4 regions of the Streptomyces sp. NPDC059355 genome follow, and region 1 is predicted to be linked to each of the others. Evidence: riboswitches for the same ligand, from Rfam matches in the RefSeq annotation. Region 1 holds a riboswitch; each other region holds the start of a gene.

What was found. Region 1 has a riboswitch for cobalamin ahead of ACFXGI_RS19250 (energy-coupling factor ABC transporter permease). Riboswitches for the same ligand answer to the same signal wherever they lie in the genome.
Region 2: it holds a riboswitch for cobalamin, as region 1 does, so the genes downstream of both, metE (5-methyltetrahydropteroyltriglutamate--homocysteine S-methyltransferase) here and ACFXGI_RS19250 (energy-coupling factor ABC transporter permease) in region 1, are expected to answer to the same signal.
Region 3: it holds a riboswitch for cobalamin, as region 1 does, so the genes downstream of both, cobN (cobaltochelatase subunit CobN) here and ACFXGI_RS19250 (energy-coupling factor ABC transporter permease) in region 1, are expected to answer to the same signal.
Region 4: it holds a riboswitch for cobalamin, as region 1 does, so the genes downstream of both, ACFXGI_RS05160 (CoA-acylating methylmalonate-semialdehyde dehydrogenase) here and ACFXGI_RS19250 (energy-coupling factor ABC transporter permease) in region 1, are expected to answer to the same signal.

Annotation. Positions count from the first base shown of each region.
Region 1 is NZ_JBHYXN010000018.1:143,839-148,861, forward strand. It holds gene ACFXGI_RS19230 (PadR family transcriptional regulator) at 79-615, opposite strand; gene ACFXGI_RS19235 (ATP-binding cassette domain-containing protein) at 656-1,477, opposite strand; gene cbiQ (cobalt ECF transporter T component CbiQ) at 1,474-2,223, opposite strand; gene ACFXGI_RS19245 (energy-coupling factor ABC transporter substrate-binding protein) at 2,227-2,589, opposite strand; gene ACFXGI_RS19250 (energy-coupling factor ABC transporter permease) at 2,595-3,296, opposite strand; cobalamin riboswitch at 3,325-3,549, opposite strand; gene ACFXGI_RS19255 (flavodoxin family protein) at 3,650-4,363, shown strand; gene ACFXGI_RS19260 (hypothetical protein) at 4,427-4,927, opposite strand.
Region 2 is NZ_JBHYXN010000013.1:2,610-7,632, reverse strand. It holds gene ACFXGI_RS14965 (putative Ig domain-containing protein) at 1-390, opposite strand, end outside; gene ACFXGI_RS14960 (TrmB family transcriptional regulator) at 745-1,548, shown strand; cobalamin riboswitch at 1,652-1,878, shown strand; partial or broken gene metE (5-methyltetrahydropteroyltriglutamate--homocysteine S-methyltransferase) at 2,041-4,364, shown strand; gene ACFXGI_RS14950 (short-chain fatty acyl-CoA regulator family protein) at 4,443-5,023, opposite strand, start outside.
Region 3 is NZ_JBHYXN010000042.1:29,922-34,944, reverse strand. It holds gene ACFXGI_RS30490 (precorrin-2 C(20)-methyltransferase) at 1-764, opposite strand, end outside; gene ACFXGI_RS30485 (precorrin-8X methylmutase) at 761-1,408, opposite strand; gene cobG (precorrin-3B synthase) at 1,405-2,742, opposite strand; cobalamin riboswitch at 2,882-3,018, shown strand; gene cobN (cobaltochelatase subunit CobN) at 3,052-5,023, shown strand, end outside.
Region 4 is NZ_JBHYXN010000004.1:21,952-26,974, forward strand. It holds gene ACFXGI_RS05155 (MDR family MFS transporter) at 1-966, shown strand, start outside; cobalamin riboswitch at 1,032-1,228, shown strand; gene ACFXGI_RS05160 (CoA-acylating methylmalonate-semialdehyde dehydrogenase) at 1,557-3,056, shown strand; gene ACFXGI_RS05165 (acyl-CoA dehydrogenase family protein) at 3,062-4,210, shown strand; gene ACFXGI_RS05170 (enoyl-CoA hydratase/isomerase family protein) at 4,210-5,023, shown strand, end outside.

The DNA.
Region 1 (5,023 bases):
CCAGCCCTTGCGAGCCCCCGCACCGCCCCCCTGGCGGGCGACGCGGGGGCTTCGCGCTGCCCGCGCTGCCACGGCGGATCAGGTCATGTCCTCGACCTCGGCCAGGGCCTCCTCCAGCCAGCGCAGCCAGAACGTCTCCAGGCCGGTGCCGCCGTGCAGCACGAGCCGGCGCAGCCGGTCCTCGTCGGAGTTCCGCCCCGGCGGGAAGTCCCTCTCCTCGATCGCCTCGTAGACCGCCAGCTGCCGCCGGTGCAGCTCCAGATGGCGCCGCAGCTCCGCGGCCAGCCCGTGCGGCCCGACCACGGCCGCGGCCCGGATCCGCAGCAGCAGCGGATCCCGGATGGCCTTCGGGTCCTGGCTCTCACCGACCCACCGCGCCAGCTCCGCGCTGCCCGCGTCCAGCACCTCGTACTGCTTCTTCTGTCCCCGTACGGGGACCTCGCTGGGCAGCGCCCGGATCAGCCCGGCCTCCTCCAGCCGGCCGAGCTCGCGGTAGATCTGCTGATGCGTCGCGGACCAGAAGTACCCGATCGACCTGTCGAACCGCCGCGTCAGCTCCAGCCCCGACGAGGGCTTCTCCATCAGGGCGGTGAGGATGGCATGCGGCAGCGACATGCCGCCATCCTAGGGACGCGGCGCCGAACGGGGGCGGGCACTACTGCCAGGCGGCCAGGGCCTCCGGGTTTTTCGGGCCCGGGACATGCGGGGGCAGGAGCGCGTGGGCCCGCAGGAGGGACGTCACCGCCGGGGACCAGGCCTGGCGCAGACCTGCCGTGGTCAGGAGCTGCGGATCCGAGAGGAGGGTCTGCGCCGGGCCGGTGCGGATGCCCGACGGGGTCAGCACCGCCGCGTCGTCGGCCCAGCGGACCGCCAGGTCCACGTCGTGCGTGGCCATCACCACCGTGGTGCCGGCCGCCCGCAGCCCCGCCAGAACGTCCAGCAGGCGCTCCTGTCCGTCCGGGTCCAGGCCCGCCGTCGGCTCGTCCAGGATCAGCACCCGCGGAGCCATCGCCACGGCCCCCGCGATCGCCGCGCGCTTGCGCTGGCCGTACGAGAGCAGGTGCGTCGGGCGGTCCCGCAGCGCCGTGATGTCCAGCGCGGCGAGCGCCGAATCCACCCGGGCGCGCACCTCGGCCGCCGCCAGTCCCAGGTTCAGCGGGCCGAAGGACACGTCCTGCTCCACCGAGGCCGCGAACAGCTGGTCGTCCGGGTCCTGGACCACCAGCTGCACGGCCGTGCGCAGCCGGGTCAGACCCGCCCGGTCGTACGAGACCGCCGCGCCGTCGAGGCGCAGCGCGCCCGTGCCGGGCCGCAGGCCCCCGCTCAGCAGCCGCATCAGCGTGGTCTTCCCGCTGCCGTTGCGGCCCAGCAGGACCAGCGCCCGGCCCTCGGCGATGGCGAAGTCCACGCCGGACAGGACCGCGGGGCCGTCCTCGTACGCGTATCCGGCGCCGGCCAGTTCCACCAACGGGTTCACAGGTACAGCCCCTTCAGGGTGAGAGTCAGGGTGATCAGGGCCGCCAGCAGGGCCCCGGACGCCGCCAGGAACCGCCAGGACAGGGCCGCCTCCGGTACGAGGACCCGCAGCGCGCCGTCGTAGCCGCGCCCGGCCAACCCCTCCTGGAGCCGCGCCGCGCGGTCGAAGGCCCGTACGAAGGAGGTCGCGGCGAGCCCGGCCAGCGAACGCCACGCCGCGGCCCGCCCGGAGGTGCCCAGGCGGGCCGCCTGGGCACGCCGGACCCGGGCCGTGGAGTCCAGCAGCAGGAAGCCGATGCGGTACATGACCAGGGCCACGTCCACCACCGGCGCCGGGACCCCGGCCCGGACCAGCCGGGGCAGGACGTCCGAGACGGGTGTGGTGAAGGCGAACAGCAGCACGCCGAGGGAGGCCGCCGAGGTCCGCAGGAGCAGCTCCGCGGCGTGCCGGGGGCCGTCGGGTGCGAGCGAGACGAACCCGGCCGGGCCGCCGACGGCGACCAGGAGCGGCAGCGCGCCGGTGAAGCAGAAGCCCAGCGGGATCCGGAAGGCCCGCCACAGCTGCCGCCCGGCCACGCCGGCCGGGCCGAGCAGCACGGCGAGGGTGGCGGCGGCGACCAGCGGCCCGCCGGGCCAGGGCGGCAGGCACACGGCGGTGACCGTCAGCCCGAGCCCCAGCAGGGCCTTCTCCAGCGGATGCCGGCGCCGCCACCGGCTGCCGTGCGCCGCCACGTCGATCGGCAGCACCGCCTACGACTCCGCGGCGGCCGTGTCGGACGCCCCGGCGGTATCCGGAGCACCCGCGGCGGCGGCGAGCGCGGCGCCCTGGCGGCGGCCCTGGCGGACGCCGAAGTAGTACGCGAGCACGCCCGCGCCCAGGGCCGCCTGGAGGGCGAACAGGGCCGACTCCACCTCCCCGGAGGGGGGTTCGTACAGCGGCGAGAACCAGGGCTCGTAGTCCGGCCTCAGCTCGGTGATGGCCGTCTCCGCCTGCGCGTCGGCGCCCGTGAAGGGCTCCTCCTTGCCCTCGCCCATCCCGAGCGCGATCGGCAGTACGGCCAGCGCCGCCACCAGGAGCAGCAGCAGGCCGTTGATCTTCGTGTTCCGGCTCATGCCCATCAGAGCGCCGCCTTCCGCTCGCTCTGCCCGCTGCGCCCGCTCAGCTTCGCCACGCCCAGCCGGACCAGGTCCGACTTGCTCGACTGCATCAGCAGCCGCATCACGAGCACCGTCAGCAGCCCCTCGCTCACCGCGAGCGGGATCTGGGTCACGGCGAAGATGCCCCCGAACTTCGCGAGCGCGCCGGGGAATCCGGTACCCGGGTCCGGGAAGGCCAGCGCCAGCTGCACGGAGGTCACGCAGTAGGTGACCAGGTCGGCGAAGAAGGCGCCGAAGAAGACGGTCGCCATCAGCGGGACGCCGAAGCGCTTCAGCAGCAGGTAGACCCCGTACCCCGCCCACGGTCCGGCGATCGCCATCGAGAAGACGTTCGCGCCGAGGGTGGTCAGACCGCCGTGCGCCAGCAGCAGCGCCTGGAAGAGCAGGGTGATCGTGCCGAGCACCGCCATGACCGGCGGCCGGAACAGGATCGCCCCGAGTCCGGTCCCCGTGGGGTGCGAGCAACTGCCCGTCACGGACGGGATCTTCAGCGCGGACAGGACGAAGGTGAATGCTCCGGACGCCCCGAGCAGCAGCGTGCTCTCCGGGTTCGCCTTCACCTCACGGGTGAGGGCGCGGACACCGTGGACGACGAACGGAGCGGACGCGGCGCCCCAGGCGACCGCGTGCAACGGGGGCAGGAACCCCTCGGCTATGTGCATGTGTGGGGAGACCTCTCCAGCACCTCGTGGATGGACGACGCGCCCCGGCCGGTCTCCTGGCTCACGGGTGCTGATGCCCTGGCTCCGCCTTCCCGGGCGGTGCGGAACCTCCCGCGCCGCCCAGTGGCTTCCCGATGGGGGCACCTCCCGGACGGAGTCTGGGGGAGAGTGGAGCCGGACTTCCCGTTCACAGTGGCGAGGGCCGCACCGGTTTCCCACCGGTTTCCCGAACACCAAGGCTCACTGACCCTAGTCGGACGGACGGACCTGCACCAACCCCGGTCCGGACGCCCGGACGCCCGAACGGCTGCCGTCCGCTGGCGGCCCCGGCCGCCGCCGCGCAGGCTGGCGGCGTGCCCGCCGACTTCGACTACTCCGACCTGACCGCCGTCTACGTCAACTGCACCCTCAAGCGCTCGCCCGAGACCAGCAACACCGAGGGCCTGATCGACCGGAGCCGCGCCGTCATGGCGGCGGCCGGCGCCCGGACCTCGCTCATCCGCGCCGTCGACCACGACATCGCCACCGGTGTCTGGCCCGACATGACCGAGCACGGCTGGGAAAGCGACCAGTGGCCCGTCCTCTACAGCCAGATCATGGACGCCGACATCCTCGTGCTGTGCGGCCCGATCTGGCTCGGCGACAACAGCTCCGTGATGAAGCAGGTCATCGAGCGGCTCTACGCCTGCTCCTCGATCCTGAACGAGCGGGGCCAGTACGCCTATTACGGCCGCGTCGGCGGCGCGCTCGTCACCGGCAACGAGGACGGCGTGAAGCACTGCGCGATGAACGTCCTCTACAGCCTCCAGCACCTCGGCTACGCGATCCCGCCGCAGGCCGACGCCGGCTGGATCGGCGAGGCCGGGCCCGGGCCCTCGTACCTCGACCCCGGTTCGGGCGGACCCGAAAACGACTTCACCAACCGCAACACCACCTTCATGTCCTGGAACCTCATGCACCTGGCCGCCCTGCTCAAGCGCGGGGGCGGCATCCCGGCGCACGGCAACCAGCGCTCGGAGTGGGACGCCGGCTGCCGCTTCGACTTCCCGAACCCCGACTACCGCTAGGTCGTGTCGTCAAAGTCCCGTCTGGCCGGCGGGTGCCCGGCGGCACCCGCCCGCCCTCCGCCCTCATCGGCACACGTTGCGGTGCGCGACGTCCAGCACGAAGCGCTCGGGCCCGTGCAGCTTGAAGGAGCTGAAGGAGGGCCTGCCCTCGAAGGCGGCGCCGAAGGTCACGTAACCCTCGAAGTCGCCGGTCAGGGCGAGCCCCTTCAGCTGCGGCAGATGGATCTTGACCAGCTTCGGCCCGCGGTACGTGCTGTCGCCCGCGCGGTCGTGCGCCGCGGCGGGATGCAGCCGGATCTGAAGGAAGTGCTTCCCGGCCAGCGGGACGGGTGCGCCGGACCCGTCGTGGACCAGCCGCGGGACGCGGGTGACGGTGGCCTGGGGCACGTATCCCCGCAGGTCGATGACGATGCGGTCGTACGTGCAGTGCCCGCCCCAGCGGGCGTTCACGACGAGCGGCGTGGGCCGGACGGCGGCCGAGGCCGGCGCGGCGAGGGTGATCCCGGCGGTGAGCAGCGCACCTGTGGCGAGGGCCACGAGCTGCCGGCGGCGGAGATGGTTCATGACGTCCCCCTGATTCTTCAGAGGCGGGGACCGGTGTCACTGCTGAGGACACTCCCCGGCAGGCTCATGGTTGCACCCAGACCGCATCAAACCAAA
Region 2 (5,023 bases), on a different contig from region 1:
GCCGCCGTTCTGGTCGGCCTTGCGGAAGCAGCCGTTGGCGGTGGTGCAGGCCGGCAGGCCGTACTGGGAGCGGTAGGCCGCCAGGTCGGACTCGGCCTTCGGGTCGTCGTAGGCGTCGATGATGGCGACCGTCGCGCCGGCGCCGGCGGAAGCCGACAGGGCGTACGCGCCCTGCAGGTCGGTGGGGCCGTAGCCCGACGGCAGAAGGCCGGGAGCCAGGCCGAGGTGCTGCTGTACGTCGGTACGGGCCAGCGCGTGGCAGGCCATCCAGCCGGCCCGGGCGGGCTGCGAGCACAGCCGCTCGGCGTGCACGGCGGCGGAGGCGGAGGCGGAGGCGGCCGCCGCGCCGGGTCCGGCCGAGGCGACGGACGGTGCGGCGAAGGCGAGCATGCCGCCGGACATCAGAGCCACCGCCGAGAGTAAGGCGGTCGTGCCGCGGCGGCCGGTGCGGGCGGCGCTCCGGAACAGGGCGTTGCGCAATGAACTGCCCTCCATGGGGGGTTGGTTCACCACGTCGGGGGATTCCTCCAGACATGGCAGGTCCATGACATAAGCCCATGTCAGGGCAGGCCGGAGCGGAGGGGCGACGTGGGGTTGCGAGTGGCACGCGTTCAACGGTGCGGACTGTCACCACGTGCAGTGGTGGCCAACGCTGAAGGTATTGAAGTGGCGCGCCAAGGGACTACCCGGCGAATGCAAAGGCTTGCTTTCGGTCGGTGATGTTCGCGTATACCGTTTCCTGCCATGGAGTTGGACGACGGCGCGGTCGACGACCTGGTGTCCCTGGGACTCTCCCGGTACGAGGCCCGGGTCTATCTGGCCCTGGTCCGGCGGGAGTCGTACACCGCCGCCGAGGCGGCCCGCGCCGCGAACGTCCCCCGCCAGCGCGTCTACGACGTACTCGACGCCCTCGTGCGGCGGCGCCTCGCCGTTCTGCGCCCCGGACGGGTCGCGGCCTTCTCCGCGGTGGCTCCCGAACTGGCGCTCGCCCGGCTGATGGCCCTCCAGCGGGAATCCCTGGAGCGGCTGAGCGCGACGTCGGCCGCCCTCGCCACGGCGCTGCTCCCGCTCTGGAGCGACGGGCGGACGCACACCGATCCTCTCGACTACATCGAGGTGCTGCGCGATCCCCGGGCGATAGCCGAGCGGTTCGACAGCATCCAGGAGCAGGCTTCCCGTGAGCTCCTCAGCTTCTGCAAACCGCCGTTCGTCGCTCCCCCGGCCAACAACGAGGGCATCAAGGCAGTCCGCCGGCTGCGCCGGGCCGGCGGCGCGGCCCGCGCCGTCTACACCCACGACGCGCTCGGTGACGCGGAAGTACTGGAGAACGTGAAGCGGTTCGCCGCGGCGGGCGAGGAGTCCCGCTTCGCCCCGAGCCTCCCGCTCAAACTCGTCGTCGCCGATGCCTCGCTGGTGCTGTGCGACATGCCCGACCCGGTGGCCGGCACCCGCGCCACCACCGCCCTGTACATCGAACACCCGGCGCTGGCCGGCTGCTTGAGGCTGGCCTTCCTGGCCGTGTGGGAACAGGCCCGGACCGCGCCCTGACCCGTACCGGGCGACGGCTGACGACCCGTGCCCCACCGGCACGGCGTCTCACTCTTCGGTCCGAATGACGGACGCGGCTCGCCGGTGGGCGACCGTGCGTCCTAGGGTGGCCGGTGCAGCTGGTTCGCCCCGTCCGCCAGACGGGATGCGTCGTAAGAGGGAACCCGGTGGGAATCCGGGACTGCCCCGCAGCGGTGAGCGGGAACGACCGCCGTCATACGCACTGGGACCGGACAACGGTCCTGGGAAGCGACGGCCAGTAGGTGCCCGCCGGGAGACCGGCAGGCGTGCCCGCGAGTCCGAAGACCTGCCCGTTGCCCGCATGCGGACGATTCCCGTGCGGACATCCCGGTGACCTCGTGGGCGGGTCGGCGTACACAGCGAGCGGCACGTGCGGTGTTCCCCCGCGACGTGGTCCGCACGTTCTGTCGTCCCTTCGCGTCCGCATCCCTCACCGGGGTGTTCAGGACACATCTCGCGAAGGAGAGTTCCGTGACAGCGAAGCCCGCAGCCGCGGCAGCACGAGCCACCGTGTACGGCTACCCCCGCCAGGGACAGGGCCGCGAACTGAAGAAGGCCGTCGAGGGCTACTGGAAGGGCCGCGTCACCGCCGACGCCCTCCGGGAGACCGCGGCCGACCTGCGTCGTTCGAACTGGCAGCAGCTGGCCGACGCCGGCATCACCGAGGTTCCGACCGGTGACTTCTCGTACTACGACCACGTCCTGGACACCAGCATCATGGTCGGCGCCGTCCCCGAGCGCCACCGCGCGGCGCTCGCCGCCGACACCCTCGACGGCTACTTCGCGATGGCCCGCGGCACCCAGGACGTCGCCCCGCTCGAGATGACCAAGTGGTTCGACACGAACTACCACTACCTGGTCCCCGAGCTCGGCCCGGACACCGTCTTCACCGCCGATTCCACCCGGCAGGTCGCCGAGCTGGAGCAGGCCCTCGGGCTCGGGCACACGGCCCGCCCGGTCCTGGTCGGCCCCGTCACCTACCTGCTGCTGGCCAAGCCCGCCCCGGGCGTGGCCGCCGACTTCCAGCCGCTGACCCTGCTCGACCGGCTGCTGCCCGTCTACGCCCAGGTCCTCGCCGACCTGCGGGCCGCCGGCGCCGAGTGGGTACAGCTGGACGAGCCCGCCCTGGTCCAGGACCGCACCCCGGCCGACCTGAACGCCGCCGCCCGCGCCTACCGCGAGCTCGGCGCGCTGACCGAGCGGCCCAAGGTGCTCGTCGCCTCGTACTTCGACCGGCTCGGCGACGCCCTCCAGGTGCTGGCCGCGGCCCCTGTCGAAGGCCTCGCCCTCGACTTCACGGGCGGCGGCGCCGCGAACCTCGCCGACCTCGCCGCGGTCGGCGGGCTGCCCGGCAAGCGGCTCGTCGCCGGCGTGGTCGACGGCCGCAACATCTGGATCAACGACCACCAGAAGTCCCTGACCACCCTCGGCACCCTCCTGGGCCTCGCCGACCGGGTGGACGTCGCCGCGTCCTGCTCGCTCCTGCACGTCCCGCTCGACGCGACCGCCGAGCGCGACATCGATCCGCAGGTCCGGCGCTGGCTCGCCTTCGCCCGCCAGAAGACCACCGAGATCGCCACCCTGGCCCGCGGGCTCGCCCGGGGTACCGGCGCCATCGCGGCCGAACTCGCCGCCAACCGCGCCGACCTGGCCTCCCGCGCCGGCTCCGCCATCACCCACGACCCCGCCGTGCGCGCCCGTACCGCCGCGATCACCGACGCCGACGGACGGCGCTCGCAGCCCTACGCGCAGCGGACCGCGGCCCAGCGCGCCCTCCTCGGGCTGCCCCTGCTGCCGACGACGACCATCGGCTCCTTCCCCCAGACGAACGAGCTGCGCACCGCCCGCGCCGACCTGCGGGCCGGCCGCATCGACACCGCCGGCTACGAGGAGCGGATCAAGGACGAGATCCGTGAGGTGCTCTCCTTCCAGGAGAAGACCGGGATCGACGTCCTGGTGCACGGCGAGCCCGAACGCAACGACATGGTGCAGTACTTCGCCGAGCGGCTCACCGGCTACCTCGCCACCCGGCACGGCTGGGTGCAGTCCTACGGCACCCGCTACGTCCGGCCCCCGGTCCTGGCCGGGGACGTCTCCCGCCCGGAGCCGATGACCGTGCGCTGGACCACGTACGCCCGGTCGCAGACGGCCAAGCCGGTCAAGGGGATGCTGACCGGCCCGGTCACCATGCTCGCCTGGTCCTTCGTACGGGACGACCAGCCCCTCGGGGACACCGCCCGCCAGGTGGCCCTCGCCCTGCGCGACGAGGTCGACGACCTCGAGGCCGGCGGTACCCCGGTCATCCAGGTCGACGAACCCGCCCTGCGCGAGACCCTGCCGCTGCGCGCGGCGGACCACGCGGAGTACCTCGCCTGGGCCACCGAGTCCTTCCGGCTCACCACCAGCGGTGTACGGCCGGACACCCAGATCCACACGCACATGTGCTACGCGGAGTTCGGCGACATCGTCGAGGCCATCGACGAGCTCGACGCCGACGTCATCAGCCTGGAGGCGGCCCGCTCCCACATGCAGGTCGCCGGCGAACTGGCGCGCCACGGCTACCCCCGTGAGGCCGGGCCCGGCGTCTGGGACATCCACTCCCCGCGCGTCCCGAGCACCGGGAAGCGGCGGCCCTGCTCCGCGAGGGGCTCGCGGCGATCCCCGCCGAACGGCTGTGGGTCAACCCCGACTGCGGGCTGAAGACCCGCGGCTGGCCCGAGACCCGCGCCTCCCTGGAGAACCTCGTCGCGGCCGCGCGCGAGGTGCGCGCGGAGCTCACGGGCGACGACTCCTGACGCGGGGGTTCCGGGTCGGACGCACGGCCTGCGTCCGACCCGGGCCTGGAAGACCGGCGGGTGAGGAGGGTGCGGGCGTCACTGCGCGCGGTCGGCGACCTGGTACGGGACGAAGGTGCTGCTGTTCTCGTCGACGGCGAGCGGACGCCCCAGCGGCGGCACCGCGCGCTGCGGACAGTCCAGGCGCTCGCACAGCCGGCAGCCCATGCCGATGGGCGTGTCGGCCGAGGTGTTGTCCAGGTCGAGGCCGTCGGAGTAGACGAGCCGCGAGGCGTGCCGGATCTCGCAGCCCAGCCCGATCGCGAAGGTCTTGCCCGGTTCCCCCCAGCCGGCGCGGTGGCGGGTGACGGCGCGGGCGGTCCACAGGTAGCGCTGCCCGTCGGGCATGGCGGCGACCTGGACGTGGATGCGGCCGGGTGCCGCGAAGGCCTCGTAGATGTTCCACAGCGGGCAGGTGCCGCCCGCTCGGGAGAAGTGGAACCCGGTCGCGGACTGCCGCTTGGACATGTTCCCGGCCCGGTCCACGCGCACGAAGGAGAACGGGACCCCGCGCAGCCTGGGCCGCTGGAGGGTGCTGAGGCGGTGGCAGACCGTCTCGTACCCCAGTCCGAACCGGTCGGTGAGCCGCTCGATGTCGTAGCGGAATTCCTCGGCGGCCG
Region 3 (5,023 bases), on a different contig from region 1:
TCGCCGGGGCCGGACGGCACGCTGCCCGGGTTGCCGATGCGGCTGGGCACGACGGCGACGGCGAAGTACGGGACGCTGTCGGGGTCGGTGTCGGCGAGGACTCCGGTCCGCTCCCCCGCCATGGTGGCGCGCTCCACGTACCGGGCCTCCGCGAGGCGGCCGCTGGCCTCCATCGCCCGGCGTACGGCGGGGAAGGTGCGGCCGAGCTTCATCACGACCGCGGAATCGGTGGCGGCGAGGCGGGCGGTGAGCTCCTCCTCGGGCAGGGTGCCGGGCAGGATCGTCAGCACCTCCTCGCCCTCGACGAGCGGGGTGCCGAGGCGGGCCGCGGCGGCGCTCACCGAGGTCACACCGGGGATCACCTCGGCCTCGTACCGGTCGGCGAGCCGCTTGTGCATGTGCATGTACGAGCCGTAGAAGAGCGGGTCGCCCTCGGCGAGCACGGCGACGGTCCGGCCGGCGTCGAGGTGCGCGGCGAGCCGGGCGGCGGAGGCCTCGTAGAACTCCTCCATCGCGCCCTGGTAGCCGCCGGGGTGGTCGGTGGTCTCGGTGGTGACCGGGTAGACCAGCGGCTCCTCGATGTGGTCGGCGCGCAGGTGCTTCGCGGCGATCGAGCGGGCGATCGAGCGGCCGTGGCGGGCGCTGTGGTACGCGACGACATCGGCCTCGGCGATGACCTCGACGGCCCGCAGGGTCATCAGGGAGGGGTCGCCGGGGCCGAGCCCGACGCCGTACAGCTTTCCGGTACCGGCTGCGGTGCTCATTCTTCCTCGCTCGCGATCGCGTTGACGGCGGCGGCCGCGATGGCGCTGCCGCCGCGCCGGCCGCGCACGATCAGGTGGTCGAGCCCGGAGGCGTGGGCGGCGAGCGCGTCCTTGGACTCGGCGGCGCCGATGAAGCCGACCGGGACGCCGATGACGGCGGCGGGGCGCGGGGCGCCCTCCTCGATCATCTCCAGCAGCCGGAACAGCGCGGTCGGCGCGTTGCCGACGGCGATCACGGAGCCCTCCAGCAGACCGCGGTCGCGCCAGACTTCGAGGGCGGCGGCGCTGCGCGTGGTGCCCATCTTGGCGGCGAGGGCCGGGACGGCGGGGTCGGAGAGGGTGCAGATCACCTCGTTGTCCGCGGGCAGCCGCTTGCGGGTGACACCGCTGGCGACCATCTGCACGTCGCAGAGGATCGGCGCGCCGGCGTGCAGCGCGGCCCGCGCGCGGAGCACGACCTCCGGGGTGTAGCCGAGGTCCTGGGGCAGGTCGGTCATTCCGCAGGCGTGGATCATGCGCACCGCGACCTGGGCGACGGAGGCGGGCAGCCCGGAGAGGTCCGCCTCGGCGCGGATCGTGGCAAAGGACTGGCGGTAGATCGCCGCGCCGTCCTTCTCGTACTCGAACACTGTGTACTCGCTCATTTCTTCGCTGCGTCGTGGGAGGTGGTGCGGCGTACGGCCGCGAGGGCCGCGGGAAGTTCGGAGGCCGGGACACCGCGCTGCGGGGCGTGGCCGGTGGCGGTCAGGTCGTACCCGTCGGCGGTGGCGACCACGTCCGCCCAGGCGGTGCCGCGGGGGTGCCCGCACCGGCGTTCGCAGCCGGACCAGTGCACGGGCAGCGGCCGGGTCCCCTGCGGGTGCGCGTGCGGCTGCGGCTGTGCCTGCGCTACGACGGCCCGCGCGTCGGCGCGTACGTCCGCGCGGGATTTCGCGCAACCCGGCCGTCCCGTACAGGCGGTGACGGACCGCCAGGGATCGGCGGGGCCGGTCACGAGCCCGGCCCCGGCGAGCCCGGCGAGGGCGTCCTCGGCGGCACGGGCGGGCAGGCCGGGAACGACGATCCCGCGCCAAGGGGTCAGACGGACACGGCCCGTGAGGCCGGCCAGGCGGCGCCACTGCGCGGTGGTCAGGCGGCCCAGCGGCGCGAACACGCTGAGCGCCGCGGTGCCCTCGGGCCCTTCCACCACGCCCGGTTCGGGGGCCGCCGCGCGCGGGCCGGCTGAGCCCCGTACGACGGAGGCCGGGATCCCGGCGGCGGTCAGACGGTCCCCCAACCCGCCGGAACGCAGGGCCTGTTCGGCGGGCAGCTCGGACACCCGCCAGGCCCGGGTACCGGCCCGGCGGACGGCGTCCAGGAAGTACGAGGCGGCGGCGAGCGCGGCCCGCGGCCCATCGGCGGCGGCCACGAGCAGGGCGTCCGCGGGGTCGGCGGTCCACAGCAGGGCCCGCTCCCCGTCCCGGACCGCGGCCAGGTTCACATCGGCGTCGAGCGAGGTCACGTCCCCGCGTCCGTCGTCGAGGGCGAACAGGAAGCGCCCGGACAGCCCGGCCGCCGCCCCGCTCGCGCACAGCAGCCGGTCCAGCTCCGCGACCCAGGGCGCCACATCGGGCAGACCGCGCCGGTCCAGGCCGGTCAGCGGCGAGGCGACGATGTTGCGGACCCGCTCGTGGGTGGGCGCGGGCAGCAGCCCGGCGCGTACGAGCACGCCCTGCAGCTCGCCCCCGCAGCTCGCGCCGAGCCCGCGCAGCTGGGCGTTCCCGCGCGAGGTGAGGTCGATGTGCCCGTCGCCGAGCCGGTCCGCCGCATCGGCCAGCGCCAGGGCCGCGTCCGCGTCGAGCATCCCGCCGGGTATCCGGATCCGGGCCAGGTACCCGTCGTCCGCCGCGTGCAGCCGCAGCGCACCGGGGCAGGCGTCACCGCGGTCACGTATGACCGGTTCGTCCCGCGATACGGCGGAAGGGGGCTGGGGCGGCATGGCGGCGAGCATACCCACGATTCACCGCCCCCGGCCTGTGTCCGTCACCACCCGCCCCGTACGCCCCGCCCTCCGCCCGACCTGCCCCGATCCGCTCCCCGGGCGCGGCCACCCCCACTCCCGGCCGGCGAGAACGCCGCCTAAGATGACCACCGGCGGAGCCACGTGGCCCGCTGGGAGGAAGCCCGGTGCGAATCCGGCGCGGTCCCGCCACTGTGAACCCCGCGGAGCGATCCGCCGGGTGAGTCAGGAACTCCCGCTGTCCTCACTGCCCGGGGCGCGGAAACCCCGAGGAAGGCATGCCGCCGCATGATCCTGCTGCTGTCGACGTCCGACACCGATCTGCTCAGCGCCCGCGCCGCGGACGGCCCCGTGCCGTACCGGTTCGCGAACCCCTCCCGCCTTCCCCTCGACGACCTCCCCGCCCTGCTCGACGGCGTCGACCTGGTCGTCGTACGCCTCCTGGGCGGCCTGCGCGCCTGGCAGGACGGCCTGGACCTGCTCCTGGCGCCGGCCCAGACCCGCCCGGTGGTCGTCCTCACCGGCGAACAGGCCCCGGACGCCCAGCTGATGGAGGCCTCGACGGTCCCGATCGGCATCGCGGCCGAGGCGCACGGCTACCTCGCCCACGGCGGCCCCGCCAACCTGGACCAGCTGGCGCGCTTCCTCTCCGACACCGTGCTGCTCACCGGCCACGGCTTCGAGCCGCCCGCCGCGGCGCCCACCTGGGGCCCGCTGGAGCGCACCCCGGTGCGCCCGTACGGCCCGCGCATCGCGGTGCTGTACTACCGCGCCCACCAGATGAGCGGCAACACCGCCTTCGTGCACGCGCTGTGCGACGCGATCGTGGAGACCGGCGGGACGCCCGTACCGCTGTACGTGTCCTCCCTGCGCGCCCCCGAGCCGGAGCTCATCGCCCGGCTGGAGTCGGCGGACGCGATCGTCACCACGGTGCTCGCGGCCGGCGGCACCAAGCCCGCGACGGCCTCGGCCGGCGGCGACGACGAGTCCTGGGACGCGGGCGCGCTCGCCGGGCTCGGCGTGCCGATCCTGCAGGCCCTGTGCCTGACCGGCTCGCGCAGCGCCTGGGAGGAGAACGACGAGGGCCTCTCCCCGCTCGACGCCGCGACGCAGGTCGCCGTGCCCGAGTTCGACGGCCGCCTGATCACCGTCCCGTTCTCCTTCAAGGAGTTCGACGAGGACGGCCTGCCCGCGTACGTGGCCGACCCGGAGCGCGCCGCCCGCGTGGCCGGCATCGCCGTCCGGCACGCCCGGCTGCGGCACATCGAGCGGCGCGACAAGAAGGTCGCGCTCGTCCTCTCCGCGTACCCCACCAAGCACTCCCGCATCGGCAACGCGGTCGGCCTCGACACCCCGGCCAGCGCCGTGGAGCTGCTGCGCACCCTCATCGCGGGCGGATACGACTTCGGCCCCGTCGAGGACGTCCCGGGCCTGGTCTCGGGCGACGGCGACGAGCTGATCCGCGCCCTGATCGCGGCCGGCGGCCACGACCAGGACTGGCTGACCGAGGAACAGCTGGCCCGCAACCCGGTCCGCATCCCGGCCGCCGACTACAAGCGGTGGTTCGCCGAGCTCCCCGCCGAACTGCGCGAAAGCGTCGAGGAGCACTGGGGCGAGGCCCCGGGCAACATGTTCGTGGACCGCTCGGCCAACCCGGAGGGCGACATCGTCCTCGCGGCGCTGCGCCGCGGGAACCTGCTCATCCTGATCCAGCCGCCGCGCGGTTTCGGCGAGAACCCGATCGCGATCTACCACGACCCGGACCTGCCGCCCTCGCACCACTACCTGGCCGCGTACCGCTGGATCCAGGCGCGCGCGGAGGACGGCGGTTTCGGCGCCGACGCGATGATCCACCTGGGCAAGCACGGCAACCTGGAGTGGCTGCCGGGCAAGAACGCCGGCCTGTCGGCGGCCTGCGCGCCCGATGCCGCGCTCGGCGACCTGCCGCTGATCTACCCGTTCCTGGTCAACGACCCGGGCGAGGGCACCCAGGCCAAGCGGCGCGTGCACGCCACCCTGGTCGACCACCTGGTGCCGCCGATGGCGCGCGCGGAGTCGTACGGCGACATCGCCCGCCTGGAGCAGCACCTCGACGAGTACGCGCAGATCTCGGCGATGGACCCGGCGAAGCTGCCGGCGATCCGCGCGCAGATCTGGACGCTGATCCAGGCCGCGAAGCTCCACCACGACCTGGGGCTGGAGGAGCGTCCCGACGACGAGGGCTTCGACGACTTCCTGCTGCACGTCGACGGCTGGCTGT
Region 4 (5,023 bases), on a different contig from region 1:
GCCATGAGCTGGCGCTGGTCGCTGTTCGGCGGCATCCCCATCGCCGTGATCGGCCTGATCGGGACGCTCACCCTGGTGCACGAGCGCCCGGGCCGCACCGGCGGCCACTTCGACGCGCCGGGCGTACTGCTCGGCTCCGGCGGGGTCGCCGCCCTGCTCTGCGGACTGAACGAGGCCCAGAACAGCGGCTGGGCCGCCCCCCTGACCCTGGTCCTGCTCGTGGGCGGAGTCATCCTGCTCGCCGGCTTCCTGTGGTGGCAGTCCGCGGCGGCGAACCCGCTCGTCCCCGCGTACGTCTTCAAGGACCCGAACCGCGCCGGCAGCCTCCTCGGCATGCTCCTGGCCGGCGCCGGCATCGCCGCCCTGTACCCGGTCGTCGGCTACTACCTCGCGACCGTCCTGCGCTACGACCCGGTCATGGCCGGAGCGGCCTTCCTCCCGATGGTCGCCGCGATCGTGATCGGCTCCACGCAGGTCTCCGCCCGGCTGCTGCCCAGCGTCGCGCCCCGCGTCCCGATCCTGGGGGGCCTGGTGCTCACCGCCGTCGGGCTGTTCCTGCTGACCCGCCTCGGCTTCGACAGCTCGTACGCGATCGGGGTGCTGCCCGCCCTGCTGCTCATCGGCCTCGGGATCGGCATGGCCTTCGTGCCGATCCTCGCCACCGTGACCGGCGCGGTCGCCGCGGAGCGCTCCGGTGGCGCCGCGGCAGCCGTCCTCACGGCCCGGGAACTGGGCCTGGCGATCGGCGCGGCACTGCTCGACACCGTGATCTCCGTCCACGTGGACCGCCTGCGCGCAGGGTCCGTGCTGCCCAGCATGATCGAGAAGGAGCTGCTGCGCGCCGAGACGGCGAACTTCTGGTGGGCGGCCGGCAGCGTACTGCTCGCGGCCCTGGTCGCCGCCCTGATGATCAGGTCCCAGGGGCCCCGGGGCAACGCGGAGGCGGCCCCCGCCGCAAGGGCGTGATCCGGCGCGCGTTCACCCGACGCGGTGGAGCCGGCTGGACTTCCGGTGGAGGGGGGTGGACTTACTAGGACGTCCAACTATATGTTCGTGACCAAGCCCGCGGTGCAGGGAAGCCGGTGTGAATCCGGCGCGGTCCCGCCACTGTGACCGGGAAGCGTGCTGTCCAGCAGGTCAGGCCACTGACGGAGAGATCCGTCGGGAAGGCCGGGCGGCGCGCGATGATCCGGGAGTCAGGATACCGGCCGTGGGGTGTTCCGTGTTGTCCACGAGGATGGAGAAGACACGCATGGCACCGGTACGTGACCACGGCCCTGGTGATCCGGCGGAGTTCGCGAAGCACGCGGCCCTGACCGCGCGTTCGTAGCTCACCGAAGGCATCCGCACCCGCGCCTGCACCCGCTTCCCGCAAGCGCATCCCCCTCCGCGTCCGCAGCCGCGTCGGCACCCGCAATCCGCAATCCGCAATCCGCCGCGCGCCTGCCGCCTTCGCTGTCCCGCGGCTGCCCGACGGCGGCGCGCACCACGACCGGTGCCGCCGCGCGGGCCTGCCGCGCCCTCCTCGGATCTCACCTGACGAGAGCAGGCTTCCCATGGTCCGTGAACTCACCCACTTCATCGGCGGAAAGCACACCACCGGGACCTCCGGTCTCCACGCCGACGTGTACGACCCCAACACAGGAGCCGTCCAGGCCAGGGTCCCGCTGGCCGGACGCGCCGACACCGAGGCGGCCATCGCCAACGCCGAGGAGGCGCAGGCGGAATGGGGCCAGTGGAACCCGCAGCGACGCGCCCGTGTCATGCTGCGCTTCCTCCAGCTCGTCGAAGGCGAACGCGAGGCACTGGCCCGGCTGCTGTCCGCCGAGCACGGCAAGACCGTCGCCGACGCCCACGGCGATCTCCAACGCGGCCTGGAGGTGGTCGAGTTCGCCGCCGGTATCCCGCACCTCCTCAAGGGCGACTTCACCGACAACGCCGGCACCGGCATCGACGTGCACTCCCTGCGCTCCCCGCTCGGCGTCGTCGCCGGGATCACCCCCTTCAACTTCCCCGCGATGATCCCGCTGTGGAAGGCCGCGCCCGCCCTTGCCTGCGGAAACGCCTTCGTCCTCAAGCCCTCCGAGCGGGATCCGTCCGTACCGCTGCGCCTCGCCGAGCTGTTCCTGGAGGCCGGCCTGCCCCCGGGCGTGCTCAACGTGGTCAACGGCGGCAAGGAGGCCGTCGACACCCTCCTGGAGGACCCCCGCGTCCAGGCCCTCGGCTTCGTGGGCTCCACCCCGATCGCCGCGCACATCTACGCCACCGCCGCCGCCCACGGCAAGCGTGCCCAGTGCTTCGGAGGCGCCAAGAACCACATGATCGTGATGCCGGACGCCGACCTCGACCAGGCCGCGGACGCCCTCATCGGCGCCGGCTACGGCTCGGCCGGCGAGCGCTGCATGGCGATCTCCGTCGCCGTCCCCGTGGGGGAGGAGACCGCGGACGCGCTGGTGGCCAAGTTGAAGGAGCGCATCGCCGCCCTGCGCATCGGCGCCTCCGACGACCCGGACGCCGACTTCGGTCCCCTGGTCAGCCGGGACGCCCTCGACCGGGTCAACCGCTACGTCGGCATCGGCGCCACCGAGGGCGCCGAACTCCTCGTGGACGGACGCGGGTTCACACTCCCCGGGCACGAGAACGGGTTCTTCGCCGGAGCCTCCCTCTTCGACCGGGTGACCCCGCAGATGCGGATCTACCGTGAGGAGATCTTCGGCCCGGTGCTGTGCGTCGTACGGGCCGCCGACTACGAGGAGGCCCTGCGGCTGCCCAGCGAGCACCCGTACGGCAACGGCGTGGCCATCTTCACCCGCGACGGGGACACCGCCCGCGACTTCACCCGACGCGTCAACACCGGCATGGTCGGGGTCAACGTCCCCATCCCGGTCCCCGTCGCCTACCACACCTTCGGCGGCTGGAAGAAGTCCGGGTTCGGCGATCTGGGCCAGCACGGCCCGGACGCCGTCCGCTTCTACACCCGCACCAAGACCGTCACCTCGCGCTGGCCCTCAGGGGTCAAGGAGGGCGCGAGCTTCACCATCCCGACGATGGCGTGACCGCCGTGACCACGACCCTGCTCACCAAGGACCAGCTCGCCCTGGCCGAGGTCACCCTCGACTTCGCCCAGGAGCAGCTGGCCCCGCACTCCCTCGCCTGGGACCGGGACAAGCACTTCCCCGTCGACGTGCTGCGCCGCGCGGCCGGCCTCGGCCTCGCCGGGCTCTACGTACGCGAGGAGTCCGGCGGCTCCGGCCTCAGCCGCACCGACGGCGTCCTCGTCCTGGAGGTGCTGGCCACGGGCTGCCCCTCCATCGCGGGCTACCTCTCCATCCACAACATGGTCGCCTGGATGATCGACCGGTACGGGGACCAGGACCAGCGGGCCCGCCTGCTGCCCGGCCTCTGCGCCGCCGAGACCCTGGGCAGCTACTGCCTGACCGAGCCCGGGGCGGGCTCCGACGCGGCCGCCCTGCGCACCCGCGCCGAGCGGGACGGCGACGGCCACTACGTACTGACCGGCGTCAAGCAGTTCATCTCCGGGGCCGGCGCCGCCGACGTGTACGTCGTCATGGCCCGCACCGGCGGGGACGGCCCGGCCGGGATCTCCGCCTTCCTCGTCGAACGCGGCGACCCCGGGCTCTCGTTCGGCCCGAACGAACGCAAGATGGGCTGGAACGCCCAGCCCACGCGGCAGGTCGTCCTCGACGGGGTGCGGATCCCCGCCGACCGGCGACTGGGAGCCGAGGGCGAAGGCTTCCGCATCGCCATGAACGGCCTCAACGGCGGCCGCCTCGGCATCGCGGCCTGCTCCCTCGGCGGTGCGCAGAGCGCCCTGGACCGCAGCCTCACCCACCTCGCCGACCGGGAGGCGTTCGGCGGACGGCTGCTCGACGCGCAGGCGCTGCAGTTCCGGCTGGCCGACATGGCCACCGAGCTCACCGCAGCCCGCGCCCTGGTCCGTACGGCCGCCGGGGCACTGGACCGGGGCGATCCGCAGGCGCCCCAGCTCTGTGCCATGGCCAAGCGGTTCGCGACCGACACCGGCTTCACCGTCGCGGACCGGGCCCTGCAACTCCACGGCGGATACGGCTATTTGAGCGAGTACGGCATCGAGAAGATCGTCCGCGATCTCCGGGTGCACCAGATCCTGGAAGGAACCAACGAGATCATGCGCGTCATCGTCGCCCGCGGCCTGACGGAGAACCTGTGATGGCGGCCACGGCGGAAGAGGACCAGCACGTCCTGGTCCGCGTCGAGGGCCACTGCGGCCACCTGACCCTGAACCGGCCCAGAGCCCTCAACGCCCTCAGCCACCCCATGGTGCTGCGCATCGAAGAGACGCTCGCAGCCTGGGAGGAGGACCCCTCCGTACGGACGGTCGTGATCTCCGGAGCCGGAGAACGCGGCCTCTGCGCGGGCGGGGACATCCGTTCCATCCACGCGGACGCCCGCGCGGGAGGCACGGCCTCGGCCGAGTTCTGGCGCGACGAGTACCGGCTCAACGCCCGGATCGCCCGCTACCCCAAGCCGTACGTCGCCCTCATGGACGGGATCGTGATGGGCGGCGGGGTCGGGATCTCGGCCCACGGCACGGTACGGATCGTCACCGAGCGGTCCCGGGTCGCGATGCCGGAGACGGGCATCGGCTTCGTCCCCGACGTCGGCGGCACCTACCTGCTGGCCCTGGCCCCCGGGGAGCTGGGCACCCATCTGGCCCTGACGGGCGCCCCCGTCGGCGCCGCCGACGCCCTGCTCTGCGGCCTCGCCGACCACTTCGTACCGGCCGACCGGCAGGGCCGGCTGGTGGCGGACCTCGCCCAGGCCCCCGTACGCGACGCCCTGGCCCCGCATGTCGCCGAGGCACCGCCCGGCCGGCTGGCCGCCCAGCGCGAATGGATCGACCACTGCTACGCGGCCGACACCGTGGAGGAGATCCTGTCCCGCCTCCTCGCGAGCGGCGAACCGGAGGCCAAGGAGGCCGCCGACACCCTGGCCGCCAAGTCCCCGACCGCGCTGAAGGTCA